DNA from 4 places in the Leclercia pneumoniae genome. Region 2 is predicted to be linked to each of the others. Evidence: predicted binding sites of a transcription regulator. Region 2 holds the regulator's gene; each other region holds the start of a gene.

Region 1 (7,153 bases), 1.1 Mb from region 2:
GTTCGGCGAGCGGTTATTCAGTAACCCGAACTCGAAAATTTTCCGTCGCAGCTATCTGGATAAAACCCACGCGTTTTACGAGAAGCACGGCGGAAAAACCATTATCCTCGCGCGATTCGTGCCTATCGTCAGGACGTTTGCGCCCTTTGTTGCGGGGATGGGGCATATGTCCTACCGTCATTTTGCCCTCTATAACGTGACGGGGGCCCTGTTGTGGGTGCTCAGCTTTACTTACGCGGGTTATTTCTTTGGCACCATTCCGATGATTCAGGAAAACCTTAAGCTCCTGATCGTTGGGATAATTGTGGTGTCCATCCTGCCGGGCGTGATTGAGATTATTCGTCACCGACGCGCGGCGGCAAAGCAAGCGAAGTAAAGGCGCATTAGCGGTTCGACCACTTTTTTGTCCAAAGTTTCGGGCTGTTATGTTTTAATGTGCAACATTCATGGTCTGTTGGGGGCAAAAATGGCATTATGCGCCCCTTACAGCAAAACTGGCATAGAACCAGGTTCAGGCAGAAAGGTTATCAATGAGCTGGATTGAACGAATTAAAAGCAACATAACCCCCACCCGCAAGGCGAGTATTCCTGAAGGGGTGTGGACCAAGTGTGACAGCTGCGGTCAGGTCCTGTACCGCGCCGAGCTCGAGCGTAATCTTGAGGTCTGTCCGAAGTGCGACCATCACATGCGTATGTCGGCGCGTAACCGCCTGCATAGCTTGCTGGATGAGGGATCTCTGGTAGAACTGGGTAGCGAACTTGAGCCGAAAGACGTGCTGAAGTTCCGTGACTCCAAGAAATACAAAGATCGTCTGGCCTCTGCACAGAAAGAGACCGGCGAGAAAGACGCCCTGGTTGTGATGAAAGGCACGCTGCACGAGATGCCGGTTGTCGCGGCGGCGTTTGAGTTCGCCTTTATGGGCGGCTCGATGGGTTCTGTCGTGGGCGCGCGCTTCGTGCGTGCCGTTGAGCAGGCGCTGGAAGACAACTGCCCGCTGATCTGCTTCTCCGCCTCCGGCGGGGCGCGTATGCAGGAAGCGCTGATGTCACTGATGCAGATGGCGAAAACCTCTGCGGCACTGGCTAAAATGCAGGAGCGTGGACTGCCGTACATCTCCGTCCTGACTGACCCGACCATGGGCGGCGTATCAGCGAGCTTTGCAATGCTGGGCGACCTGAACGTGGCTGAACCTAAAGCGCTGATCGGTTTTGCCGGTCCGCGTGTTATCGAACAAACGGTACGTGAAAAACTGCCGCCGGGCTTCCAGCGCAGTGAATTCCTTATCGAGAAAGGCGCTATCGACATGATCGTCCGCCGCCCGGAAATGCGCCTGAAACTGGCAAGCATCCTGGCGAAGCTGATGAATCTGCCATCGCCGTCTCCGGATGAGCCGCGCGAAGGCGTGGTCGTACCGCATCAGGAACCCGAGGCCTGATAACTGCAAAGGGCAGGGCCAGACGGCGCTGCCCTTTTGCTTTCTCACCGTAACTGAAAAGTGCGCATCATGGAAAAGAACCCAATCCCTCAAGCCACGTCGCCTCTGGCCGCGTGGCTTTCTTATCTGGAAAACCTGCACAGTAAAACCATCGACATGGGCCTTGCCCGTGTGAGTCAGGTGGCGGCGCGCCTTGATGTTCTGAAACCGGCCCCTTTTGTCTTTACCGTCGCAGGAACTAACGGTAAGGGCACGACCTGCCGTACGCTGGAAGCGGTGCTGATGGCCGCCGGCTACAAAGTGGGGGTGTACAGCTCCCCGCACCTGGTACGTTACACAGAGCGCGTGCGCGTACAGAATCAGGAGCTCACTGAAGCAGCCCACACCGTTTCATTTGCCGAGATCGAGGCTGCGCGCGGTGATATCTCATTAACCTACTTCGAGTACGGAACGCTCTCGGCCCTGTGGCTGTTTAAGCAGGCGCAGCTTGACGTCGTCATTCTGGAAGTGGGTCTCGGCGGCCGTCTGGATGCCACCAATATGGTGGATGCGGATGTGGCCGTGGTGACCAGCATCGCGCTGGACCATGTCGACTGGCTTGGTCCGGATCGCGAAAGCATTGGCCGCGAAAAAGCGGGTATTTTCCGCGCCGGCAAACCTGCCGTAGTGGGGGAGCCCGATATGCCGCATACCATCGCCGATGTGGCTCAGGAGAAGGGCGCCACGCTGCTGCGCCGTGACGTTGACTGGCATTATGCCGTGAGCGAACACGACTGGCGCTTTAGCGACGCGAAGGGCGTGCTCGAAAACTTGCCGCTACCGCAGGTGCCGCAGCCGAACGCCGCCACCGCGCTTGCTGCGCTGCGAGCCAGTGGGTTGGCTGTTAGCGAGCAGGCTATTCGGGAGGGCGTTCAGCATGCCATACTGCCGGGACGTTTTCAGATTGTCAGTGACGCACCGCGCGTGATACTTGACGTCGCCCATAACCCCCACGCTGCGGCGTACCTCGCAGGACGTCTCAAAAGCTTGCCAAAAACCGGGCGTGTCCTGGCGGTTATCGGTATGCTTCATGATAAAGACATTGCGGGGACGCTGGCCTGCATGGAGAGTGCGGTCGATAGCTGGTATTGTGCTCCTCTGGAAGGTCCACGCGGCGCGTCTGCCGAACAGCTGACGGAACACCTCGGCGAAGGCAAACGCTTTGATAGCGTGGAGCAGGCCTGGCATGCAGCCATGGCCGATGCCAGACCAGAAGATACCGTGCTGGTGTGTGGGTCGTTCCACACGGTGGCACATGTCATGGAAGTGATGGACGCGGGGAGAACCGGTGGCAAGTAAGTTTCAGAACCGTTTAGCAGGAACCATTGTGCTGGTAGCGCTGGGGGTGATCATCCTCCCGGGGCTGCTCGACGGGCAGAAAAAACATTATCAGGATGAGTTCGCGGCGATCCCGCTGGTACCAAAACCTGGCGACCGTGATGAGCCGGATATGCTGCCTGCCGCGACGCAGGCCCTGCCTGCTCAGCCGCCTGAAGGCGCCGCAGAAGAGGTACAGGCGGGCGATGCCGCTGCGCCGTCAATAGATCCTGCGCGCATGGCCGCCAGTAATAATGGCGAACTGGATCCCGTGCCGGTACAGGCTGAACAGCCTGCGCCAAAGTCGGTACAAAAACCGAAGCCTGCCGAGAAACCGCAGCCGAAGCCGCAGCGTGATAATACTCGCGACCAACTGGCCGCAGCCACGGAAACGCCTCCAGCGAAACCGGCGGCGGAAGAGAAGCCCGCACCGACTGGCAAAGCGTATGTGGTGCAGCTCGGCGCGCTGAAAAATGCGGATAAGGTTAACGAGATCGTTGCCAAACTCCGTGGCGCGGGGTATCGCGCTTACACTTCACCTGGTACACCGGTACAAGGTAAAATCACCCGTATTCTCGTCGGGCCTGATGCCTCAAAAGAGAAGCTAAAAGGCTCGCTGGGGGAACTCAATCAGCTCTCAGGATTGAGCGGTGTGGTGATGAATTATAGCGCGAACTGACGCGCGCTATAGGCCCGTTTCTTAACCGATAAGGGCCGGGGCATCCGTCCGCAGAGACGTAACCCGCCACAGGCGTTGACTATTTTTTCAACGCCTTTTTTATTTACGCATGGGAAGGAAATCCCTACGCAAACGTTTTCTTTTTCTGTTAGAATTCGCCCCGAACTGGATGACAGGGCGTTAAATCGTGGGACATATATGGTCTGGATTGATTACGCCATCATTGCGGTGATTGGTTTTTCCTGTCTGGTTAGCCTGATCCGTGGCTTTGTTCGTGAAGCGTTATCGCTGGTAACCTGGGGCTGTGCCTTCTTCGTTGCCAGTCATTACTACACTTACCTGTCTGTCTGGTTCACGGGCTTTGAAGATGAACTGGTCCGAAACGGAATCGCCATCGCGGTACTGTTTATCGCGACGTTGATTGTCGGCGCTATCGTCAATTATGTGATAGGTCAGCTGGTCGAGAAAACCGGTCTGTCAGGTACGGACAGGGTGCTCGGCATCTGTTTTGGGGCATTGCGAGGCGCGCTGATTGTGGCGGCGATACTGTTCTTCCTTGATACCTTTACCGGGTTCTCAAAAAGTGAAGACTGGCAGAAATCGCAGCTGATTCCACAATTCAGTTTCATCATCAGATGGTTCTTTGACTATCTGCAAAGCTCGTCGAGTTTCTTGCCCAGAACCTGATCGGTTCTGAGATGTGGCTTAACGAGGAAAAGACGAATGTGCGGTATTGTCGGTATCGCCGGTTTCATGCCGGTAAACCAGTCGATTTATGACGCGTTAACGGTGCTTCAGCACCGTGGGCAGGATGCTGCGGGTATCATCACCATTGATGCAAATAACTGCTTCCGTTTACGTAAGGCGAATGGCCTGGTAAGCGATGTGTTTGAAGCCCGCCATATGCAGCGTCTGCAAGGTAATATGGGTATTGGTCACGTTCGTTATCCTACCGCTGGTAGTTCCAGCGCCTCTGAAGCACAGCCTTTCTATGTAAACTCCCCGTATGGCATCACGCTTGCTCACAACGGCAACCTGACCAACGCGCACGAGTTACGCCAGAAGCTGTTTGAAGAGAAGCGTCGCCACATTAACACCACTTCTGATTCTGAAATTCTGCTGAATATTTTTGCCAGTGAACTGGACAACTTCCGTCACTATCCGCTTGAAGCAGATAACATTTTTGCTGCCGTGGCTGCCACTAACCGTCTGATCCGTGGTGCTTATGCCTGCGTAGCGATGATTATCGGCCACGGTATGGTTGCCTTCCGCGACCCGAACGGTATCCGCCCGCTGGTGCTGGGTAAACGTGACATGGGCGACGGCCGTACCGAATACATGGTGGCCTCTGAGAGCGTGGCGCTGGATACCCTGGGCTTTGAATTCCTGCGCGATGTCGCGCCAGGCGAAGCGATTTACATCACCGAGAAAGGGCAGCTGTTCACCCGCATGTGTGCGGATAATCCGGTCAGCAATCCGTGTCTGTTCGAGTATGTTTACTTCGCGCGTCCAGACTCCTTCATCGATAAAATCTCCGTCTACAGCGCCCGTGTGAATATGGGAACCAAGCTTGGCGAGAAGATTGCGCGTGAGTGGGAAGATCTGGATATCGACGTGGTGATCCCCATCCCGGAGACCTCCTGCGATATCGCACTGGAGATGGCACGTATTCTGGGCAAACCCTATCGTCAGGGTTTTGTGAAAAACCGCTACGTGGGTCGTACCTTTATCATGCCAGGCCAGCACCTGCGCCGTAAATCCGTGCGCCGTAAGCTCAACGCCAACCGCGCTGAGTTCCGCGATAAAAACGTGCTGCTGGTTGATGACTCTATTGTACGCGGCACGACCTCTGAGCAGATTATCGAGATGGCCCGTGAAGCCGGAGCGAAGAAGGTCTATCTGGCCTCTGCTGCGCCGGAAATCCGCTTCCCGAACGTCTACGGTATCGACATGCCAACGGCGAACGAGCTGATTGCCCACGGTCGTGAAGTGGACGAAATTCGCCAGATCATCGGCGCGGACGGCCTGATTTTCCAGGATCTCAACGATCTCATCGAGGCGGTGCGTGCGGAAAATCCGGATATTCAGCAGTTTGAATGCTCAGTATTCAATGGTATTTACGTCACGAAAGATGTCGATCAGCAGTATCTCGACTATCTCGATTCCCTGCGAAATGACGACGCGAAAGCGGTTCAGATGCAGAACGATCTTGAAAGCTTAGAGATGCATAACGAAGGCTAATCGCCGAAGCAAGCGAGGGCAGTGGCCCTCGCTTGCAACTCCTCGCAAAATCCTGCACAGTCAGCCCTGAACTGGAAAGGGCGAAAATCATGAAACGACTGATAGTAGGGATCTCAGGTGCCAGCGGTGCCATATACGGTGTGCGTTTACTGCAGGTGCTGCGTAACGTGCCGGACGTGGAAACCCATCTGGTAATGAGCCAGGCGGCGCGCCAAACCCTCTCCCTTGAAACAGACCTCTCTCTGCGCGACGTTCAGTCTCTGGCCGACGTCATTCATGACGCCCGTGATATCGCCGCCACCATCTCTTCCGGCTCGTTTAAAACATCGGGAATGGTCATACTGCCCTGTTCGATTAAGACCTTGTCTGGCATCGTGAACAGCTACACCGACACCCTGGTGACCCGTGCGGCCGATGTAGTGCTAAAAGAACGTCGTCCGCTGGTGTTGTGCGTACGTGAAACGCCGCTGCATCTGGGGCATCTGCGTCTGATGACTCAGGCGGCAGAACTGGGCGCGGTGATTATGCCGCCGGTGCCGGCGTTCTACCATCGCCCACAAAGTCTGGATGACGTGATCAATCAAACGGTTAATCGCGTGATCGATCAGTTCGACATTGAACTGCCTGCCGATCTTTTTACCCGCTGGCAGGGTAGCTAAAAATGTGCACTGGCTGAGTGCGATAAAACACCGTGTTGCCCTGTTTCAGGGCAATTATGCAACAGCGATCATATCCTCAACATTTAATTCCTTTTTTGCCCTCTCCTCGCTGCGGTTCGTTTGGCAGACCTGCTATCTTTCACCATTAAGGCATTCTTGCAACCTTTCATTAACATATTAAACGTTGAATTTTTATACCGACGTCAAAATGGCATAAGACCTGCAAGACAATGCCTGCAACACACAACACAACAGATAATAAAATCACGATACTTGAGGGTAAATGTATGAAGAAGACGGTTCTGGCTCTGTCTTTGCTGGTGGGATTAAGCGCGGCCGCAGGGAGCTACGCAGCGCTTCCGCAAACCGTACGTATCGGTACCGATGCGACCTATGCGCCATTCTCATCTAAAGATGCGAAAGGGGAGTTCGTCGGGTTTGATATCGATCTGGGGAATGAGATGTGCAAACGCATGTCTGTGAAATGTACCTGGGTAGGCAGCGATTTCGATGCGCTGATCCCGTCCCTCAAAGCCAAGAAAATTGACGCGATTATCTCGTCGCTCTCCATTACTGAGAAGCGCCAGCAGGAGATCGCGTTTTCTGAAAAACTCTACGCAGCAGATTCGCGTCTGATTGCCGCAAAAGGCTCACCCGTACAGCCGACCATCGACTCGCTGAAAGGCAAGCATGTGGGCGTGCTGCAGGGCTCGACGCAGGAAGGTTACGCTAATGCCAACTGGCGTGAGAAGGGGGTCGATGTGGTGGCCTACCAGAACCAG
Region 2 (7,153 bases):
ACGGCAAACTGGCCATCGTTTCAACCTCAAACGCCGGCACGCCGCTGACCACCAGCGCAACCCCGTTGATGACCGTGGACGTGTGGGAACATGCGTATTACATCGACTACCGTAACGCGCGCCCGAATTATCTGGAACATTTCTGGGCGCTGGTAAACTGGGACTTTGTGGCGAAGAATTTCGCTGCATAACGAAAACGCAGAAGGGTCACCCCTTCTGCGCTAGTATCTACTCCGCAACGCAGACCTGTTCAGGCTGACGACGACCCGACAGCAGCACCAGAAGCAAGCCAAAACCGGCTATCACCGCTCCCATCACTGGAACCACGCTGTAGCCCATTCCGCTGGAGATGACCGCACCACCCGCTGCCGCACCAAGCGCATTCCCGAGGTTAAACGCCCCGATATTCACCGAAGAGGACAATCCCGGCGCTTCGCTGGCAACCCGCATCACCCGCATCTGCAGTGGAGGCACCACGGCAAAGGTAGCGGCGCCCCATACCACCATGCTGATGGCTGCACCAATTTCACTGCGCGCCAGCCACGGAATGGCAAGCATGATGACAATCAGCAGCAGTAAAAAACCTTTCAGCGTGGCGGTGACCGAGCGATCCGCCAGCTTGCCGCCCAGATAGTTGCCAATGGAAAATCCGACGCCAATCAACACCAGCATGGCGGTGACAAACGCGGGTGTCGCATGGGTAATATCGCGCAACACCGGTGAGATATAGGTATAAAGGGTAAACATTGCCCCGGCACCCAGCACGGTGGTTAACAGCGCAGAAAGCACTTGCGGACGCAGTAACACCGCCAGCTCTTTACGCACCTCCGGACGCTCACCCGCGCTCCCTTTCGGTAAAGAGAAGTAGAGGGCGACCATCGCCACCATACCTAACCCGGCCGTGGCGAAGAAAGACATACGCCAGCCAATGGTTTCCCCCAGCCAGGTAGCTGCCGGAACGCCGCCGATATTGGCGATGGTGAGACCCATAAACATGGTCGCCACGGCGCTGGCCTGCTTATGTTTAGGTACCACGCTGGCCGCGACCACCGAGCCGAGGCCGAAGAACGCCCCATGATTAAGGCTGGTCAGGATGCGCGAGAGCATCAGGGTGCTGTAATCCGGCGCTACGGCAGAGAGCACATTGCCGACGGTGAAAATTGCCATCAGGAAAATAAGTGCGTTGCGGCGTGCGCGGTGAGAGAGAAGAAGCGTCATCAACGGCGCCCCCACCATCACGCCGATGGCATAAGCACTGATCAGCATCCCCGCCGTCGGGATAGAGACATCTACGCCACGGGCAATTACCGGGAGTAATCCCATGGGAGAGAATTCAGTCGTGCCAATCCCGAAGGCACCTATCGCCAGGGCCAGCAGGGGAAAATTGATTTTCATACGTCAACTCCAGAAACCGTGTCTTGATGCGACACAGAACAGTGAAGGCGAAAGCATGACATCAATCACAAAAAATGAGAAGTTAACAATTGCGCAAAAGATTTTTGCCAGAAGGGTAACAATCAGGAAAGGCAGGAGGGAGATGATACTCCCCCCAGTCACTCAGTGCAGAATCGCGGTAAAACTTGCCGCAACAATCAGACCCAGAACAATGATGGTGGTTGTCAGCGAAAACTTAAGATCGGTATTCATCAATTTTTCTCCTTATAATCCCCCCACGAAAAGTGAGCCTGCTCATTTTTACACAACTTACGCTAAAAATCTTGCAGGATTTAGTGCGATATCCGTTTTTGCTCTTCCCCTTTTGGTCAAGATCAGACAAAATTCCAGGCTTAATTTATTAGCGTACCGGCCATTGACCCCCTCCTGACGTCCTGTGTCGTTTTCCCGGCGTACCGCAATTCAGATTGCGCAATTAGGGTGAGAGAAGGCAATCGTTTACCTTTCGGTTTTTCAGGAGTTTAGGATATGGTCTGGAGTGACATCTAATGGCAACAATCAAAGACGTAGCGAAACGAGCAAACGTTTCCACTACAACCGTATCACATGTAATTAACAAAACGCGTTTTGTCGCTGAAGAGACGCGTAATGCCGTCTGGGCGGCGATCAAAGAGCTGCACTATTCACCGAGCGCGGTCGCTCGCAGCCTGAAAGTGAATCACACCAAATCTATCGGCTTGTTAGCAACCAGTAGCGAAGCGCCCTACTTTGCCGAGATTATCGAAGCCGTGGAGAAAAACTGCTTCCAGAAGGGCTATACCCTGATTCTTGGCAACGCGTGGAATAACCTGGAAAAGCAGCGGGCCTATTTATCGATGATGGCGCAAAAGCGTGTCGACGGTCTGCTGGTGATGTGTTCAGAGTACCCGGAACCCGTGCTGACGATGCTGGAAGAGTATCGCAATATCCCGATGGTGGTGATGGACTGGGGTGAAGCGAAAGCTGACTTTACCGACTCCGTTATCGATAACGCCTTCGAGGGGGGTTACATGGCGGGGCGTTATCTGATTGAACGCGGACACCGTGAAATCGGCGTTATCCCCGGCCCGCTGGAGCGTAATACCGGCGCCGGACGTCTGGCTGGGTTTATGAAAGCGATGGAAGAGGCGCTGATCACCGTGCCAGAAAACTGGATTGTGCAGGGCGATTTTGAGCCCGAGTCCGGCTATCGTGCCATGCAGCAGATCCTCTCCCAATCTCCGCGCCCGACCGCCGTGTTCTGCGGGGGAGATGTGATGGCGATGGGCGCGCTCTGCGCTGCAGACGAGATGGGACTGCGGGTGCCGCAAGACATTTCGTTGATCGGGTATGATAACGTGCGCAACGCGCGCTTCTTCACCCCGGCTCTGACCACCATCCATCAGCCTAAAGATTTCCTCGGTGAAACCGCGTTTAACATGCTGCTGGATCGCATCGTCAATAAGCGAGAAGAGTCGCAATCAATTGAAGTGCATCCCCGCCTTATTGAACGCCGCTCGGTGGCCGACGGCCCGTTCCGCGATTATCGCCGTTAATCCTCCTGCGGAGCCAGCGCGTCTGGCTCCCGCAACCACTCCCTGTTCATCGTTTCGCTATCCCCAAGATAATCCAGCAGCCAGGCCAGCGCAGGCGACATGTCATTCTGTTGCCATGTCAGGCAGCAGGCCGCATCCGGGAAGGGATTCTCAAGTTGCAACGCCACCCATTTGCCGGCATCGATCCAGGGGCGGGCAAAATGGGCGGGAACCATCCCCACGCAGAGCCCGGCAGAGAGGCAATCGGCAGAGGATGCCCAGTCCGGGGCAACGATTCGCCGCTGGTTATCCAGCAGCCAGGTAATGCGTTTGGGTAATGAGCGGGAGGTATCTTCCAGCACCAGCGAGGGCCAGCTGCGCAAGGTATCATCGCTGAGCGGCCCTGGCATCGCCGCCAGCGGATGGTGGCTTGCCACCACGCAGTACCAGCTGAGGGTTCCCATATCGCGAAACGCCCAGCGCCCACCCACGGGGATGGCCTGAGTCGCGCCGATCGCCATCTCTACCCGGCCATCGGCCAGCGCATCCCAGACGCCATTGAACACCTCCTGCGAGACGCGCAGCTCCACATCAGAAAAGTGGCGATAAAAATCGAGGATCATCTGGCGGGTACGCTCGGGGCGGACGATATTATCCACGGCGATAGAGAGGTGCCCGCGCCAGCCATTCGCAATCTGCTGGCACTGCTCGCGGGTGATCTGCATTTTTTTGATAACAGAGCGCCCTTCTTTCAAAAACCATGCCCCTGCCGGGGTCAGTTCCACGTCACGGTGGCGGCGTTCAAACAGCGGCACCGCCAGCCACTCCTCCAGCTGGCGCACCGTATAGCTGATGGCAGAAGGCACGCGATGCAGCTCTTGCGCTGCGCCGCTAAAGCTGCCGTTACGAGCTACCGCATCTACGACTTCAAGGGAATATTCTGACCACATTTTCTGCCTGCAAATTTTTTGAATGCAACCGCCAAATATTAGCGTTTCACAAGCGGTATTGCACTCTCTACACTCAGCGGCTGCCACACCTGCATACAAAATGGGGAAAACCATCGTGACACCCGGGAAAGGATTTTTAGTCTGGCTTGGCGGCTTAAGCGTGCTGGGCTTTCTTGCAACCGATATGTACCTGCCCGCTTTTGCGGCGATGCAGGAAGATTTACAAACGCCAGCCGCTGCCATCAGCGCCAGCCTGAGCGTGTTCCTGGCCGGCTTCGCCTTTGCGCAGTTGCTCTGGGGGCCGCTCTCCGATCGCTTGGGTCGTAAACCAATCTTGCTGACCGGTTTAGCGATTTTCGCTGTCGGCTGCCTCGGCATGCTATGGGTGCGCGATGCGACCTGGCTGCTGGTATTACGATTCGTGCAGGCCGTGGGCGTATGTGCTGCGGCGGTCACCTGGCAGGCGCTGGTGACAGACTACTATCCGGCGTCCCGTACCAACCGTATATTTGCCACCATTATGCCGCTGGTCGGGCTCTCCCCTGCTCTCGCCCCGCTGCTGGGCAGCTGGCTACTGGCTCACTTTGACTGGCAAGCCATCTTTGCCGTCTTGTTCGCGATTACGCTGTTGTTGATGCTTCCGGCCTTCACCCTTAAACGCCGTAGCGTGCAGCATGTTAGCGCCGCCGCACCCGTCACCTTCACTACGCTCCTGCGCACCCGCGCGTATCGTGGCAACGTGCTGATTTATGCCGCCTGCTCCGCCAGCTTCTTCGCCTGGCTGACCGGTTCGCCGTTTATTCTCAACGAAATGGGTTACAGCCCGGCCGTAATTGGCCTGAGCTATGTGCCGCAGACTATCGCCTTTCTGGTTGGCGGCTATGGTTGCCGCGCAGCCCTGCAAAAATGGCACGGGCATCAGATGCTGCCATGGCTGCTGGTGTTGTATGCCCTGAGTGTGGTTGCCACCTGGGGGGTCGGTTTTATCCCCGGCGCGAACCTCGTGGAGTTGCTGATCCCGTTCTGTCTGATGGCGGTGGCTAACGGCGCGATCTACCCGATTGTGGTAGCGCAGGCGTTGCGTCCCTTCCCACAGGCCACCGGGAGCGCAGCGGCGCTGCAAAATACATTGCAGCTGGGGCTCTGTTTCCTGGCGAGCCTGCTTGTCTCCTGGCTTATTGCGACACCGCTGCTGACGACCACCAGCGTGATGCTGGCCACCGTGGCGCTGGCGGGGCTGGGCTATCGGATGCAGTATGTAAAAGCATCAGAGCAGCACGAAACGCTGCAGCCAGAATCCTCAGAAGCATAGTGCCGCCAGACATTATGTTAAAAATCAGTTATTAGCCTGCTAACAACTTTCTGTTGAAGGAGGCTTTTTTCAGGCCTATACTGAGTTCGCGGTCTAATAATAACGATACTTATTATGTAGTAACGGGAGCCGGAGCGCTCCCGTTTCACCATGGAAGGCCTTTCGGCAAGGGTCACCTCCCTTCCTCTGTTCTACGTCGGATACTAGCCTCGCGGGAAAGCCGTGAGATTTCTCACAAACCAAAAGAGCGTCTACGCTGTTTAAAGGTTCTGATCACAGCGAGTGATGGAGAAGCTATGAGTTCATCGTGTATAGAAGAAGTCACCATCCGGGACGACAACTGGTTCCGGATCGTCAATGAAATGCTAAGCCGCGCGGGCATCGCGATTAACGGCACGGCCCCCTCTGATATTCAGGTTAAACACCCGGACTTTTTCAAACGTGTCATGCGGGAAGGTTCGCTGGGTCTTGGCGAGAGTTATATGGACGGCTGGTGGGAGTGCGAACGGCTGGATATCTTTTTCACTCGCGTTCTCCGCGCCGGACTGGAAAATCAATTACCCAGTCATCTGAAAGATACGCTGCGCATTGCCACTGCCCGCCTGCTCAACCTTCAAAGCAAAAAACGCGCCTGGATCGTCGGAAAGGAACATTACGACCTCGGAAACGATCTCTTTACCCGCATGCTTGACCCCTTTATGCAGTATTCCTGCGGTTACTGGAAAGAGGCAGACTCTCTTGAACAAGCCCAGCAGGATAAACTGCAGCTTATTTGCCAGAAATTGCAGCTGGAGCCCGGCATGAGGGTGCTGGATATCGGTTGCGGCTGGGGTGGGCTGGCCCAGTATATGGCGCAGCACTATGGCGTGAGCGTCGTGGGGGTGACTATCTCTGCCGAGCAGCAAAAAATGGCACAGACGCGGTGCGAGGGGCTGGATGTCACGATTTTACTGCAGGATTACCGTGAGCTGCGCGATCAGTTTGACCGCATCGTTTCGGTAGGGATGTTCGAGCACGTGGGGCCCAAGAACTACCGCACCTATTTTGAAGTGGTCGATCGTAACCTTAAACCTGACGGGTTATTTCTCCTGCATACCATCGGCTCGAAAAAAACGGACCTGAAGGTGGATCCCTGGATCAACAAATACATCTTTCCGAATGGCTGTTTACCCTCTGTACGCCAGATTGCTACTGCCAGCGAACCGCACTTCGTGATGGAAGACTGGCATAATTTCGGCGCAGATTACGATACCACGCTAATGGCATGGTATTCGCGTTTCCTCGCCAGCTGGCCGGAAATTGCAGACAACTATTCAGAACGGTTTAAACGGATGTTCAGCTATTATCTGAATGCCTGCGCAGGGGCTTTTCGCGCTCGTGATATTCAGCTGTGGCAGGTGGTCTTTAGCCGCGGCGTTGAACACGGCCTGCGGGTCGCCCGTTAAAAAATACCCCGGCTTGCCGGGGTATTTTTTTATGCTTCATCAACAGCCTGTTTTATGGCTGCCTCTTTTGCCGCCAGGACCCGCTCAACGGTGTCAACCACCGCCTGGGTTTGCGGATCGATTTCAATATTGACACGATGGCCCAATTTTTTATTCGCAAGCGTGGTGCGTTGCAAAGTTTCCGGGATTAAGTGCACGCAGAAGCGGGTTGGGGTCACTTCACCCACGGTCAGGCTAATACCATCCACGCCGATAAAGCCTTTATAGAGGATGTACTTCATCAGCGTCGGATCCTGTACCTTGAACCAGATCTGACGATTGTTTTCAGAGGTAAGGATCTTAGAAATCTCGGCGGTAGTCATAATATGACCAGACATCAGGTGGCCGCCAATCTCGTCGCTGAATTTCGCAGCGCGCTCGACGTTCACCCAGTCGCCTTCCACCAGCTCACCCAAGTTGGTAATGCGCAGCGTCTCTTTCATCAGGTCGAAGCTGATC
Region 3 (7,153 bases), 360 kb from region 2:
TGTCCAGATAGTCCGTAAGGTTGACCAGCAGGCGCGCGTTATATTCTCCCACTTCCAGGAAATCGCCCTTCTCGCCCATCTTCTGGTACTGATTTTTACCTTTCTGGCGTTCACGGGTTTTCAGCACCAGCTTATTCGGGGCAATACCCAGCACGCCGATGGTTGCCGCAATCACATCCAGCATACGCTGGCGGGCTTTCTGCGCGTCGATAGTTTTCGGTGGCGCATACTCTTGCACAATGACCCAGTCGGCGTAACGGTCTACGGCAACGTTGTATTCAGGCAGGTCGGCGTCGTACAGGCGATAGCACTCAATGCCCTCCTGCTTCGCCCACTTTTCATATTTCTTCAGGTTCTTGCGCAGACGGTTCGCGTAGTCTTCCGCCACGGTGGTCGGCTTGCTTTCGCCAGATTTCTCCGCGAGATGATAGTTTTTCTGCACGCAGTCCAGCGGGCCGTTTTTGGCTTTGAACTGGCGGTCGGCGCGCAGCTGCAGGCAGCTCAGTAGTTCCGGAGAGGCGCTAAACAGCGACAGATTCCAGCCGCCAAACTGATCTTTCATGATCCGGCCCAGCAGGCTGTGCAGAGCGATCAAAGCCGGCTCGCTGTCCAGACGCTCGCCGTAAGGCGGGTTGCTAATAACCGTGCCGTACGGCCCTTTCGGCAGTGGATTGCTCAGCTGCGCCACGTCTTTCACGTTGAAATCGATAAGCTCGCCAATGCCCGCCCGACGGGCGTTGCTGCGCGCGCGCTCAATGACGCGGGAGTCGCTGTCCGAGCCGTAGAAACGCGAACCGTAAGCCGCCAGCCCGGCACGGGCACGGGTCTGTGCCTCGGCCTTCACCTCTTTCCAGATGGCGTCATCGTGCTGCGCCCAGCCGCTGAACCCCCAGTTGCCACGGTGCAGACCCGGCGCACGATCGGTGGCATACATAGCGGCTTCAATCAGCAGAGTACCTGAACCACACATCGGATCGAGCAGCGGAGTGCCCGGTTGCCAGCCAGAACGCATGACAATCGCGGCGGCCAGGTTTTCTTTGATCGGCGCCGCACCGGCGCGATCGCGATATCCGCGCTGATGCAGACCTTCACCGCTCATGTCCAGTGAAAGGCTCGCCGTCTCTTTATTCAGCCACACGTTAATACGCAGATCGGGGTTTTCACGATCAACGTTCGGGCGCTCACGATTTTTACGGGTAAAACAGTCAACCACGGCGTCTTTCACACGCAGCGCGCCGTACTGGCTGTTGCGGATCTCATCATTCACGCCGTTGAAGTGCACCGCAAAGGTCGCCCCCGGCGCAAAGATCTCTGTCCAGTCGATCATCTGTACGCCGGTGTAGAGATCGAGATCGCTATAGACCTTAAACTCTTTCATCGGCAGCATGATGCGCGAGGCCAGGCGGCTCCACATCAGGCTCTGGTAAATAAGCCGTGTGTCGCCCTCAAAATGGACACCACCCTGAACCACCTGACACGCTGTCGCGCCCAGACTTTCCAGTTCAGTTTTTAACAGCTCTTCCAGCCCACGGGCCGTACTGGCAAACAGAGAATTCATATCGTCACTTTTACTCTTAGAAAATTGCTGCGCATTATAGCTAATATGCGCTCTATGTCATAAAGTTGAGGGCTTATTTTCATTTGCGGGAGATTGCCGTGCCTACGTTATCCAGGCTTTTTATCCATCCGGTCAAATCGATGCGTGGTATTGGGCTGACGCATGCACTGGCAGATGTCAGCGGTTTTGCCTTTGATCGTATTTTTATGCTCACCGAAACGGATGGTACTTTCATTACTGCGCGTCAGTTCCCGCAGATGGTACGCTTTATCCCTTCTCCGCTGCACGATGGTTTACACCTGACCGCGCCGGATGGCTCCAGCGCCGTGGTGCGTTTTAGCGATTTTGCCCCGGACAACGCACCGACGGAGGTATGGGGTAACCACTTCACCGCGCATATCGCGCCTGAGGCCATTAACCGCTGGCTGAGCGGCTTTTTCGCCCGTGACGTGCAGCTACGCTGGGTCGGACAAGCTCCTACGCGTCGCGTGAAGCGTCACGAGGGCGTTCCCCTCTCCTTTGCCGATGGCTACCCCTACCTGCTGGCCAACGAGGCCTCCCTGCGCGATCTGCAAAACCGCTGTAAGGCCAGCGTGCAGATGGAGCAGTTCCGCCCCAATATTGTGGTAACCGGCGCGCAGCCCTGGGAAGAGGACACCTGGAAAGTTATCCGCATTGGCAACGTCATTTTTGACGTGGCGAAGCCGTGCAGCCGCTGTATCTTCACCACCATCAGTCCGGAAAAAGGGCAGAAACATCCTGCGGGCGAGCCGCTGAAAACGCTGCAATCATTCCGTACGGCGCAAGATAACGGCGACGTGGATTTCGGTCAGAATCTGATAGCGCGCAATAGCGGCGTGATCCGCGTGGGCGATGAGGTTGAAATTCTCGCAACCGGGCCGGCGAAAATTTACGGCGCCGGCGCAACGGAAGAGGAGATCGAGGTAGAGAGCCAGCCGCAAAGCACCGTGACTATTCAATGGCAAGATAAAACCCTGAACGGCAATAATCAGCAGATTTTACTTGAGCAGCTTGAGCAGGCAGGTATTCGCGTACCCTATTCCTGCCGTGCGGGCATTTGTGGGAGCTGTCGTATTCGGTTGCTGGATGGGGAAGTGACCGCATTGAAGCAAGCCGCCATGGGTAATGACGGCACGATTTTGTGCTGCAGCTGCGTCCCAAAAACGTCGCTACAGCTGGCGCCTTAAACGGCCTGCTCCAGACTGAACGAATCCACCCGCATTTGCGGTTTGAGGCGGTCATTCATTACTTTTATTGCATCACCTAACTGCATTGTGCGCCCGGCAATCACCACACCGGGCTGCGCCAGCAGGCAGAGCGCGGCGTTTTCGCCAGACTCAACCACCAGCAAACTCACCTCTTCTGCCGTATCGCTCAAATGAACGCAGGCAGCATCCCCCATCGCCGGACTCCAGCGCTGACCATGGGCGAGGAAATGCCAGCTTTTAGGCATTTGAGGTTTGAGGAAGCGGATCGCCACCAGAGCATTAAGCACCAGTTCAGCACGCTGTTCTTTAGAGAGTTCCAGGTCGCGGCATTTCTCTTCAAAAGAGAAATAGAGCGCGGCATCATCCACGCAAAAACCGCTGGGGGCGAAGGCGTCTGGGGTTAACATCCGGCGGGCAAAACGAGAACGAAAAAGCATGCCATTGGCTAAATCCAGCATCATGCGATCATGCTCTTCACAATAATACCAGCGCCAGTTATCGTCAGGTTTAATTCGCATTTGCCTCTCCCGTCCCCGAAACGTCCTGTCGTAAGAAAGTCCTTATTACCGTCTCGTTTTTTTACTTCAATAATCAAAGACTATAATGTCTAAATAAGCAACAGTCCCGGAATATAAAACAACCAGAGCTGGAAATAAAGCCCTGGTCGTCATAATGAGAGAAAAGATTAGAGGTGATTAACGATTTCTTTTATCAGCGGCGGGCCTTTAAAAATAAAGCCAGAATAAATTTGCACCAGCGAAGCGCCGGCGGCCATTTTTTCGCGGGCCGCCATTATCGAGTCAATGCCACCCACGCCAATAATCGGCAGTTGACCTTTTAATTCCGCTGACAGGCGGCGAATAATTTCTGTACTTTTTAATTGCACCGGTCGGCCACTGAGTCCTCCCGCTTCGTTGCAATGCTTCATTCCCTGTACCAGGGATCGATCCAGTGTCGTATTGGTTGCAATAACGCCATCAATATTATGGCGAACTAAGCTGTCGGCAACCTGGATCAATTCTTCTTCAGAAAGATCCGGGGCGATCTTCACGGCGACCGGTACATATTTATGATGCCGGGACTGAAGATCATTCTGCTTATTTTTTATCGCAATTAATAAATCGTCGAGGGCATCGCCATATTGCAACGAGCGTAAGCCCGGGGTGTTCGGCGAAGAGATATTCACCGCAATATAACCCGCATAGGCATAGACTTTTTCCATACAAATCAGATAGTCATCTTTACCCTGCTCTACCGGCGTATCTTTATTTTTACCGATATTGATACCCAGCACGCCATCGAAATGGGCCTTTTTCACGTTCTCGACGAGGTGGTCCACACCGAGGTTGTTAAAGCCCATCCGGTTGATCAACCCTTCGGCCTCGACCAGGCGGAACAGACGCGGTTGCTCATTGCCCGGCTGCGGGCGTGGCGTGACGGTGCCGATCTCAATAGAGCCGAACCCCATCGCACCCAGCGCGTCGATGCACTCACCGTTTTTGTCGAGTCCTGCTGCGAGACCCAACGGATTTTTAAAGGTCAGCCCCATACACTGCACCGGTTTATCCATCACTTTCTGGCGCACTAGCGCTTCGAGCGGTGTTCCTGTGATACGGCGTAATTGCTGGAATGTAAATTCATGGGCGCGCTCTGGATCGAGCTGAAAAAGGGCTTTACGAACGAAGGGGTAGTACATGAACTCTCCTGGATTCCCGGTGTGCAAACCGGGGGCGTATTATCTGCGAATCTTGCCCGAAAGGGAATTGACCTGCGGCAAAAAAAGCGTGGAGCAACGCAATCGTTTACTTTCCCTCTCCTCCTTATTCGTTTTTTAGCATTTCACTTGCGTATAAATCATTTAGTGGAATAAGTGCGCAATGACACACTGCCTGTAAATGTTATCAATGTTAGATAAAAGCAAACAATTGGTTATAAGGAGCATGTATGCGCGTTATTACTCTGGCTGGAAGTCCGCGTTTTCCTTCACGCTCCAGCGCACTGCTGGAATATGCCCGCGAGAAACTTACCTCGCTGGAGGTCGAAGTATACCACTGGAATCTGCACAACTTTTCCCCAGAGGATCTGCTTTATGCCCGCTTCGATAGCCCGGCATTAAAGGCTTTTAGTGAGCAGTTGCAAGGCGCAGACGGCCTGATTGTGGCGACCCCGGTCTATAAAGCCTCGTTTTCCGGCGCGTTGAAAACGCTGCTTGATCTGCTTGCGGAACGCGCCCTTGAGGGCAAAGTGGTGCTACCTCTTGCCACAGGCGGCACGGTGGCGCACATGCTGGCGGTAGATTATGCCCTCAAACCGGTGCTTAGCGCCCTGAAAGCGCAGGAGATCCTGCACGGCGTATTTGCCGATGATTCGCAAGTCATTGACTATCAGCATAAACCGCATTTCTCCCCCAACCTGCAAATCCGGCTTGATAGCGCCCTTGAGACCTTCTGGCAGGCGCTGCATCGTCGTGACGTCCAGGTTCCTGCTTTTGGTCAGTTGAAAGGAGTCGCCCATGTTTAAAACCCTCGCCCGCCTGAGCCTGGCCGGTATCATCGCGATCGCCTCCTTTGCACAGGCCGCCGAACCCGCACCGGAAAATCTGCGGATTGGTTATCAGAAAGGTAGCGTCAGCATGGTGCTGGCTAAAAGCCATCAGTTACTGGAAAAACGCTACCCGAACACCCATTTTTCATGGGTCGAGTTTCCTGCGGGGCCACAAATGCTGGAAGCCTTAAATGTGGGCAGCATTGATTTGGGTAGCACCGGCGATATTCCCCCCATCTTTGCTCAGGCCGCCGGCGCAGACCTTGTGTATGTTGGCGTCGAGCCGCCAAAACCAAAAGCGGAAGTGATTCTGGTGCCGGAAAACAGCCCGATCAAAACCGTTGCCGATCTCAAAGGCCGCAAAGTGGCGTTCCAGAAAGGCTCCAGTTCACACAATCTGTTGTTACGAGCCCTTCAGCAGGCCGGTCTGACGTTTAAAGAGATACAGCCAGTTTATCTTTCCCCGGCCGATGCCCGCGCCGCGTTTCAGCAACATAATGTGGACGCCTGGGCTATCTGGGATCCCTACTACTCCGCAGCCTTGCTGCAGGGGGGAGTTAGAGTGCTGAAAGATGGGGAAACCCTGAAACAGACCGGCTCTTTCTATCTGGCAGCGCGTCCTTATGCGGAAAAGAACGGTGCCTTTATTCAGGGAGTGCTGGATACCTTCAGCGACGCAGATGCCCTGACCCAGAGCCAGCGGCAGGCCAGTATCGCTCTGCTGGCAAAGACTATGGGTCTTCCTGAGCCGGTCATTGCCAGCTATCTGGATCACCGCCCACCCACCGTCATTAAGCCGGTGGATACTCACACCGCGGCGTTGCAGCAGCAGACCGCCGACCTCTTCTACGAAAATCGACTGGTACCGAAAAAAATCGATATCCGTAACCGTATCTGGCAACCGACAGAGCATAAAGGAGCAAAATCATGAGTCTGAATCTGTTCTGGTTTTTACCTACCCACGGTGATGGTCACTATCTTGGCACCGAGTCCGGTGCACGCCCGGTGGATCAGGGCTATCTTCAGCAGATTGCCCAGGCGGCGGACCGGATTGGGTTTACCGGGGTGCTTATCCCGACCGGACGTTCCTGTGAAGATGCCTGGCTGGTCGCGGCTTCGATGATTCCGGTGACTCAGCGCTTAAAATTTCTGGTGGCATTGCGCCCGAGCGTCACCTCGCCAACGGTGGCAGCGCGTCAGGCCGCCACGCTGGACCGTTTATCCAATGGCCGCGCTCTGTTTAACCTGGTGACCGGGAGTGACCCACAGGAACTGGCTGGCGATGGCGTGTTTCTGGATCACGCCGAGCGTTACGAAGCCTCGGCTGAATTTACCCGCGTCTGGCGGCGTCTGCTGGAGGGGGAGACGGTTACCTTCGAGGGCAAACATATCCACGTCCGCGATGCGAAGCTCTACTTCCCGCCGGTGCAGCAGCCGCGCCCACCGCTCTATTTTGGCGGTTCATCAGATGTGGCCCAGGATCTTGCCGCTGAGCAGGTCGATCTCTATCTCACCTGGGGCGAGCCGCCGGAACTTGTGAAAGAAAAGATTGAACAGGTTCGCGCCAAAGCGGCGGCGCGCGGGCGCAACGTGCGTTTTGGTATCCGCCTGCACGTGATTGTGCGTGAAACGAACGAAGAAGCCTGGCAAGCCGCCGATCGCCTGATTGCCCATCTGGACGATGAAACCATTGCCAGAGCGCAGGCTGCTTTCGCCAGAACCGACTCCGTAGGACAGCATCGGATGGCCTCCCTCCACCAGGGTAAACGCGAAAATCTGGAGATTAGCCCTAACCTGTGGGCCGGGGTCGGCCTGGTGCGCG
Region 4 (7,153 bases), 1.3 Mb from region 2:
TGAGTTTGCCGGTCACGCCGCCGATATGTATCTGGAAGGGTCTGACCAACACCGCGGCTGGTTCATGTCATCGCTGATGATCTCCACCGCCATGAAAGGTAAAGCGCCATACCGCCAGGTACTGACCCACGGTTTCACCGTCGATGGTCAGGGCCGTAAGATGTCCAAATCTATCGGCAACACCGTCTCTCCGCAGGACGTGATGAACAAACTGGGCGCGGACATTCTGCGTCTGTGGGTTGCCTCTACCGACTACACCGGCGAAATGGCCGTTTCTGATGAAATCCTGAAGCGTGCCGCCGACAGCTATCGTCGTATCCGTAACACCGCGCGCTTCCTGCTGGCGAACCTTAACGGGTTTGATCCGGCAAAAGACATGGTGAAACCGGAAGAGATGGTTGTGCTAGACCGCTGGGCGGTAGGCTGCGCCAAAGCGGCGCAGGAAGACATCGTAAAAGCTTACGAGTCTTACGACTTCCACGAAGTGGTGCAGCGCCTGATGCGCTTCTGCTCCATCGAAATGGGCTCGTTCTACCTCGACATCATCAAAGACCGTCAGTACACCGCGAAAGCGGACAGCGTGGCGCGTCGTAGCTGCCAGACCGCGCTTTATCACATTGCAGAAGCGCTGGTACGCTGGATGGCACCGATCATGTCCTTCACCGCAGATGAAATCTGGGGCTACCTGCCGGGCGATCGCGAGAAGTATGTCTTCACCGGTGAGTGGTATGAAGGTCTGTTTGATCTCTCCAGCACTGAAGCGATGAACCATACTTACTGGGACGCGCTGCTGAAAGTCCGTGGCGAAGTGAACAAGGTGATTGAGCAGGCGCGTGCTGATAAGAAAGTCGGCGGTTCACTGGAAGCGGCAGTCACCCTGTACGCGGAACCTGAGCTGTCGGCAAAACTGACGGCGCTGGGCGATGAATTGCGATTTGTCCTGTTGACCTCCGGTGCGGAAGTTGCGGATTATGCTGACGCTTCTGCTGATGCTCAGCAGAGTGAACTGCTCAAAGGACTGAAAGTCGCGCTGAGCAAAGCCGACGGTGAGAAGTGCCCGCGCTGCTGGCACTACACCACCGATGTTGGCCAGGTGGCGGAACACGCAGATATCTGCGGACGCTGTGTCAGCAACGTCGCCGGTGATGGCGAAAAACGTAAGTTTGCCTGATGAGTAAATCTCTGAGTTCAACGGGACTGCGCTGGCTGTGGCTGGTCGTGGTTGTGCTGATTATCGATTTGGGTAGCAAGTTCCTGATCCTCCAGAATTTCGCTCTGGGGGATACGGTCCCGCTGTTCCCGTCGCTTAATCTGCATTATGCGCGCAACTACGGTGCGGCTTTTAGCTTCCTCGCCGACAGCGGCGGCTGGCAGCGCTGGTTCTTTGCGGGTATCGCTTTCGGTATCTGTGTGATGCTGGCAGTGCTGATGTACCGCGCTAAAGCGACGCAGAAGCTTAACAATATCGCTTACGCACTGATCATTGGCGGCGCGCTGGGCAACCTGTTTGATCGTCTTTGGCACGGCTTTGTGGTCGATATGATCGACTTCTATGTCGGCAACTGGCACTTCGCCACCTTTAACCTGGCCGATAGCGCAATTTGCGTAGGCGCGGTGTTAATCGTGCTGGAAGGCTTCTTGCCGAAACCGGCCGCAAAAGAGCAGGCGTAACATACTCGCCCGGTGGCGTAGCGTCACCGGGCAAAATCAGCGAGCAACTTGCATGTCTAAATCCGTACAGAGCAACAGCGCGATCCTCGTTCACTTCACCCTGAAACTTGATGACGGTTCCACGGCTGAGTCTACCCGCAATAATGGTAAGCCTGCGCTGTTTCGTCTTGGTGATACCTCGCTTTCTGAAGGCCTGGAGCAGCAGCTTCTGGGGTTGAAAGAGGGTGAGACAAAAGCCTTTTCTCTGGAGCCGGACGCGGCATTTGGCGTGCCGACCCCGGACCTGATCCAGTATTTCTCGCGCCGTGAATTTATGGATGCGGGTGAACCTGAGATTGGGGCAATTATGCTCTTTACCGCAATGGATGGCAGCGAAATGCCTGGCGTGATCCGCGAAATTAACGGTGACTCTATTACCGTCGATTTCAACCATCCCCTTGCCGGGCGTACGGTCCATTTTGATATCGAAGTGCTGGAGATCGATCCGGCACTGGAGGCCTGAAATGCAGATCCTGTTGGCTAACCCGCGCGGCTTCTGCGCCGGTGTAGACCGCGCTATCAGCATTGTTGAAAATGCGCTGGAAATTTACGGCGCCCCCATTTACGTGCGTCATGAAGTGGTGCATAACCGCTACGTGGTCGACAGCCTGCGCGAGCGCGGCGCCATTTTCATTGAACAGCTCAGTGAAGTGCCGGACGGGGCGATCCTCATCTTCTCCGCCCACGGCGTCTCCCAGGCGGTACGTAACGAGGCGAAAAGCCGCGATCTGACTGTGTTTGATGCCACCTGTCCGCTGGTGACAAAAGTACATATGGAAGTCGCGCGTGCCAGCCGTCGTGGTGAAGAATCTATTCTGATTGGTCACGCAGGCCACCCGGAAGTCGAAGGCACGATGGGCCAGTACAGTAACCCGGAAGGGGGGATGTATCTGGTTGAGTCGCCGGAAGATGTAATAACGCTGAACGTGAAAAACGAAGCGAAGCTGTCGTTTATGACCCAGACCACGCTCTCCGTTGATGACACCTCTGATGTAATCGACGCATTGCGCCAGCGCTTCCCGAAAATCGTCGGGCCGCGTAAAGACGACATCTGCTACGCCACCACCAACCGTCAGGAAGCCGTGCGTGCGCTGGCTGAACAGGCGGATGTGGTGCTGGTGGTCGGATCGAAAAACTCCTCAAACTCCAATCGCCTGGCCGAGCTGGCCCAGCGTATGGGGAAAGCGGCGTTTCTGATCGACGACGCTACGGATATTCAGGAAGCATGGGTGAAAAACGCAGCCTACGTTGGCGTAACGGCCGGAGCTTCCGCGCCGGATATCCTGGTGCAGAACGTTATTTCCCGTCTGCAGGAACTGGGCGGCGGCGAGGCGGTACCGCTGGAAGGGCGCGAAGAGAATATTGTCTTCGAAGTCCCTAAAGAGCTGCGAATCGACGCACGAGAAGTGGAGTAATCCTTCCAAAGCCAGCAATTCATTGCTGGCTTTTTTGTTTTACCGCCCAGTGCGGTAAATCATGTCTTTTACTGATAGTTCCTGCTGTTTATCATTAAATTCTAATTATCGACGTTTTCAGATGGCGGCTTCGGCGGAGGCTGGTTAATCTGAAAACGATTTACATCATTTTAACGTAAGAGAATAACTATGCATGATGCACAGGTCCGTGTCGCAATCGCGGGCGCAGGCGGCCGTATGGGCCGTCAGTTGATTCAGGCTACGCTCCAGATGGATGGCGTTGCGCTGGGTGCCGCACTGGAGCGCGAAGGCTCTTCTCTGCTGGGGGTTGATGCCGGTGAACTGGCAGGAACCGCGAAAACTGGCGTCACCGTTCAGAGCAGCCTTGAGGCGGTAAAAGAGGATTTCGATGTCTTCATCGACTTCACGCGTCCAGAGGGCACCCTGCATCACCTGGCGTTTTGCCGTCAGCACGGCAAGGGAATGGTCATTGGGACTACCGGGTTTGATGACGCGGGTAAGCAGGCCATTCAGGACGCGTCTGGGGAGATCGCTATCGTTTTTGCGGCCAACTTCAGCGTCGGCGTCAATGTGATGCTCAAGCTGCTGGAAAAGGCGGCAAAAGTCATGGGTGATTACACCGATATCGAAATTATCGAAGCGCATCACCGTTACAAAGTGGATGCCCCATCCGGGACAGCGCTGGCAATGGGCGAAGCCATTGCTCAGGCCATGGATAAAGATCTGAAGTCCTGCGCGGTGTACTCCCGTGAAGGACATACCGGCGAACGTGTGCCGGGCACTATCGGTTTTGCTACCGTTCGCGCAGGCGACATCGTAGGCGAGCATACTGCTATGTTTGCCGATATCGGCGAGCGCGTAGAGATCACCCATAAGGCTTCGAGTCGTATGACATTCGCCAACGGGGCGATTCGTTCGGGTTTGTGGTTAAAAGGTAAGGATAAAGGTCTTTTTGATATGCGAGATGTACTTGATCTCAACAATTTATGATGATTATTACCCTTCGTGATGTGGTTATGGCAGTCATAAGCACTTGATTGCACGGGGCAATATTTTATTGCCCCTTTATTTTAGGTATAATATCCAGCTATTGCTTTGAAACTGTATTTATTAACAATAATCTGCGTTTTTATCGTTGCGTTTTTGTAAAATTTGACCATCTGGTCCACTTTTAGACCCTCCTCATTGAGAATTGTTGGTTAAACCGCTCCGCAAGCGATTTCCTGTGTGATTTATTTGATCTTTTCAGCGCTTAAAACCTCTCTTTGTCACCAGTGACGCAAAATAACAAATAAAATACGCGTTTTAAGTTGACTTTCCCCCCCGAAATCTCCAGAATGCCGCCGTTTGCCGAAAATCCACAGGCAACAAATTTGCATTGATCCGCAACATAGTTGTGCATTAATATGCAGATAAAGTGAGTGAATATTCTCTGGAGGGTGTTTTGATTAAGTCAGCGCTATTGGTTCTGGAAGACGGAACCCAGTTTATCGGTCGGGCCATAGGGGCAACAGGTTCGGCGGTTGGGGAAGTCGTTTTCAATACTTCAATGACCGGTTATCAAGAAATCCTCACTGATCCTTCCTATTCCCGCCAAATCGTCACCCTTACTTATCCCCATATCGGCAATGTCGGCACCAATGCCGCCGATGAAGAATCTTCCCAGGTACATGCACAAGGCCTCGTCATTCGTGACCTGCCGCTGATTGCCAGCAACTACCGCAATACTGAAGACCTCTCTTCATACCTGAAGCGCCATAACATTGTGGCAATCGCCGATATCGATACCCGTAAGCTGACCCGGATTCTGCGCGAAAAAGGCGCACAGAACGGCTGCATTATCGCAGGGGACAACCTCGATGCGGCGCTGGCGCTGGAAAAAGCAAAAGCCTTCCCCGGCCTCAATGGCATGGACCTGGCGAAAGAAGTCACTACCGCAGAAGCTTATAGCTGGACGCAGGGTAGCTGGACGCTGGCTGGCGACCTGCCAGAAGCCAAAAAAGAGAGTGAACTGCCTTTTCACGTAGTGGCCTACGATTACGGCGCCAAGCGCAATATCCTGCGCATGCTGGTGGATCGCGGCTGTCGCCTGACGGTTGTTCCGGCGAAAACCCCGGCTGATGAAGTCTTGAAAATGAACCCGGACGGCATCTTCCTCTCCAATGGTCCCGGTGACCCGGCGCCGTGCGATTACGCTATCGACGCGATCAAAGCTTTTCTCGAAACCGATATCCCGGTCTTTGGCATCTGCCTGGGCCATCAGCTCCTGGCGCTGGCGAGCGGTGCCAAAACCGTGAAGATGAAGTTCGGGCACCACGGTGGTAACCACCCGGTAAAAGATATCGACAACAACACGGTGATGATTACCGCGCAGAACCACGGCTTTGCTGTAGATGAAGCCTCCATGCCGGCTAACCTGCGCGTGACGCACAAGTCGCTGTTTGACCATACCCTGCAGGGGATTCATCGCACCGATAAGCCCGCGTTCAGCTTCCAGGGTCACCCGGAAGCCAGTCCTGGCCCGCACGATGCCGCACCGCTGTTCGATCACTTTATCGAACTCATCGAGCAATACCGTAAGACCGCTAAATAATCAGGAGCCGAGAAGACCATGCCAAAACGTACAGACATAAAAAGCATCCTGATCCTTGGCGCTGGCCCGATTGTTATCGGTCAGGCCTGTGAATTCGACTACTCCGGTGCGCAGGCGTGTAAAGCCCTGCGTGAAGAGGGTTACCGCGTTATCCTGGTGAACTCCAACCCGGCCACCATCATGACCGACCCGGAAATGGCCGATGCGACTTACATCGAGCCGATTCACTGGGAAGTCGTACGCAAAATTATTGAGAAAGAGCGCCCGGACGCGGTTCTGCCAACCATGGGCGGCCAGACCGCGCTGAACTGTGCGCTGGAGCTGGAGCGTCAGGGCGTACTGGAAGAGTTCGGCGTAACCATGATTGGCGCCACCGCCGATGCGATTGATAAAGCGGAAGATCGCCGTCGCTTCGACGTTGCCATGAAGAAAATCGGCCTCGATACTGCGCGTTCCGGTATTGCGCACAATATGGAAGAGGCGCTGGCCGTCGCGGCTGATGTGGGTTATCCGTGCATTATCCGTCCTTCCTTTACCATGGGCGGCACCGGCGGCGGTATCGCTTACAACCGGGAAGAGTTTGAAGAGATTTGTGCGCGTGGCCTGGATCTCTCTCCAACCAACGAACTGCTGATTGACGAATCGTTGATTGGCTGGAAAGAGTACGAGATGGAGGTGGTGCGTGATAAAAACGACAACTGCATCATCGTCTGCTCTATCGAAAACTTCGATGCGATGGGCATCCACACCGGTGACTCCATCACCGTGGCCCCGGCCCAGACCCTGACCGACAAAGAGTACCAAATCATGCGTAACGCCTCGATGGCGGTACTGCGTGAGATTGGCGTAGAAACCGGCGGCTCTAATGTCCAGTTCTCGGTCAACCCGAAAAACGGTCGTCTGATTGTTATTGAAATGAACCCGCGTGTTTCCCGTTCCTCTGCGCTGGCCTCCAAGGCCACCGGCTTCCCGATTGCGAAAGTGGCGGCGAAGCTGGCGGTAGGTTACACCCTCGACGAGCTGATGAACGACATCACCGGCGGCCGCACGCCAGCGTCTTTCGAACCCTCTATCGACTACGTTGTGACCAAAATTCCACGCTTCAACTTCGAGAAATTTGCCGGCGCGAACGACCGTCTGACTACCCAGATGAAATCTGTCGGTGAAGTGATGGCTATTGGCCGCACCCAGCAGGAATCCCTGCAGAAAGCGCTGCGTGGCCTCGAAGTGGGCGCCACCGGCTTTGACCCGAAAGTGAGCCTGGATGATCCGGAAGCGCTGACCAAAATTCGCCGCGAGCTGAAAGACGCGGGCGCTGAGCGTATCTGGTACATCGCCGATGCCTTCCGTGCTGGCCTCTCCGTTGACGGCGTGTTCAACCTGACCAACATTGACCGCTGGTTCCTGGTGCAGA

What was found. Region 2 encodes PurR, which represses purine synthesis genes. Its sites were predicted from a motif close to CANGCAAACGTTTGCNTG; they were not measured.
Region 1: a site for PurR is predicted at 3,597-3,614, ahead of cvpA (colicin V production protein). Genes of this name have one in related genera too.
Region 3: a site for PurR is predicted at 4,579-4,596, ahead of pyrD (quinone-dependent dihydroorotate dehydrogenase). Genes of this name have one in related genera too.
Region 4: a site for PurR is predicted at 4,355-4,372, ahead of carA (glutamine-hydrolyzing carbamoyl-phosphate synthase small subunit). Genes of this name have one in related genera too.

What each region holds. Positions count from the first base shown of each region.
Region 1 covers NZ_CP071383.1:3,016,437-3,023,589, reverse strand. The annotation lists gene JZ655_RS14660 (DedA family protein) at 1-376, shown strand, start outside; gene accD (acetyl-CoA carboxylase, carboxyltransferase subunit beta) at 531-1,436, shown strand; gene folC (bifunctional tetrahydrofolate synthase/dihydrofolate synthase) at 1,506-2,774, shown strand; gene dedD (cell division protein DedD) at 2,764-3,471, shown strand; gene cvpA (colicin V production protein) at 3,670-4,158, shown strand; gene purF (amidophosphoribosyltransferase) at 4,195-5,712, shown strand; gene JZ655_RS14630 (UbiX family flavin prenyltransferase) at 5,802-6,371, shown strand; gene argT (lysine/arginine/ornithine ABC transporter substrate-binding protein ArgT) at 6,659-7,153, shown strand, end outside.
Region 2 covers NZ_CP071383.1:1,913,709-1,920,861, reverse strand. The annotation lists gene sodB (superoxide dismutase [Fe]) at 1-191, shown strand, start outside; gene JZ655_RS09245 (MFS transporter) at 229-1,395, opposite strand; gene cydH (cytochrome bd-I oxidase subunit CydH) at 1,558-1,647, opposite strand; gene purR (HTH-type transcriptional repressor PurR) at 1,944-2,969, shown strand; gene punR (DNA-binding transcriptional activator PunR) at 2,966-3,898, opposite strand; gene punC (purine nucleoside transporter PunC) at 4,014-5,210, shown strand; gene cfa (cyclopropane fatty acyl phospholipid synthase) at 5,507-6,655, shown strand; gene JZ655_RS09215 (riboflavin synthase) at 6,685-7,153, opposite strand, start outside.
Region 3 covers NZ_CP071383.1:1,553,944-1,561,096, reverse strand. The annotation lists gene rlmKL (bifunctional 23S rRNA (guanine(2069)-N(7))-methyltransferase RlmK/23S rRNA (guanine(2445)-N(2))-methyltransferase RlmL) at 1-1,558, opposite strand, end outside; gene JZ655_RS07310 (YcbX family protein) at 1,657-2,766, shown strand; gene zapC (cell division protein ZapC) at 2,763-3,305, opposite strand; gene pyrD (quinone-dependent dihydroorotate dehydrogenase) at 3,473-4,483, opposite strand; gene ssuE (NADPH-dependent FMN reductase) at 4,732-5,307, shown strand; gene JZ655_RS07290 (sulfonate ABC transporter substrate-binding protein) at 5,300-6,262, shown strand; gene ssuD (FMNH2-dependent alkanesulfonate monooxygenase) at 6,259-7,153, shown strand, end outside.
Region 4 covers NZ_CP071383.1:649,813-656,965, forward strand. The annotation lists gene ileS (isoleucine--tRNA ligase) at 1-1,171, shown strand, start outside; gene lspA (signal peptidase II) at 1,171-1,671, shown strand; gene fkpB (FKBP-type peptidyl-prolyl cis-trans isomerase) at 1,724-2,173, shown strand; gene ispH (4-hydroxy-3-methylbut-2-enyl diphosphate reductase) at 2,175-3,125, shown strand; gene dapB (4-hydroxy-tetrahydrodipicolinate reductase) at 3,315-4,136, shown strand; gene carA (glutamine-hydrolyzing carbamoyl-phosphate synthase small subunit) at 4,591-5,739, shown strand; gene carB (carbamoyl-phosphate synthase large subunit) at 5,758-7,153, shown strand, end outside.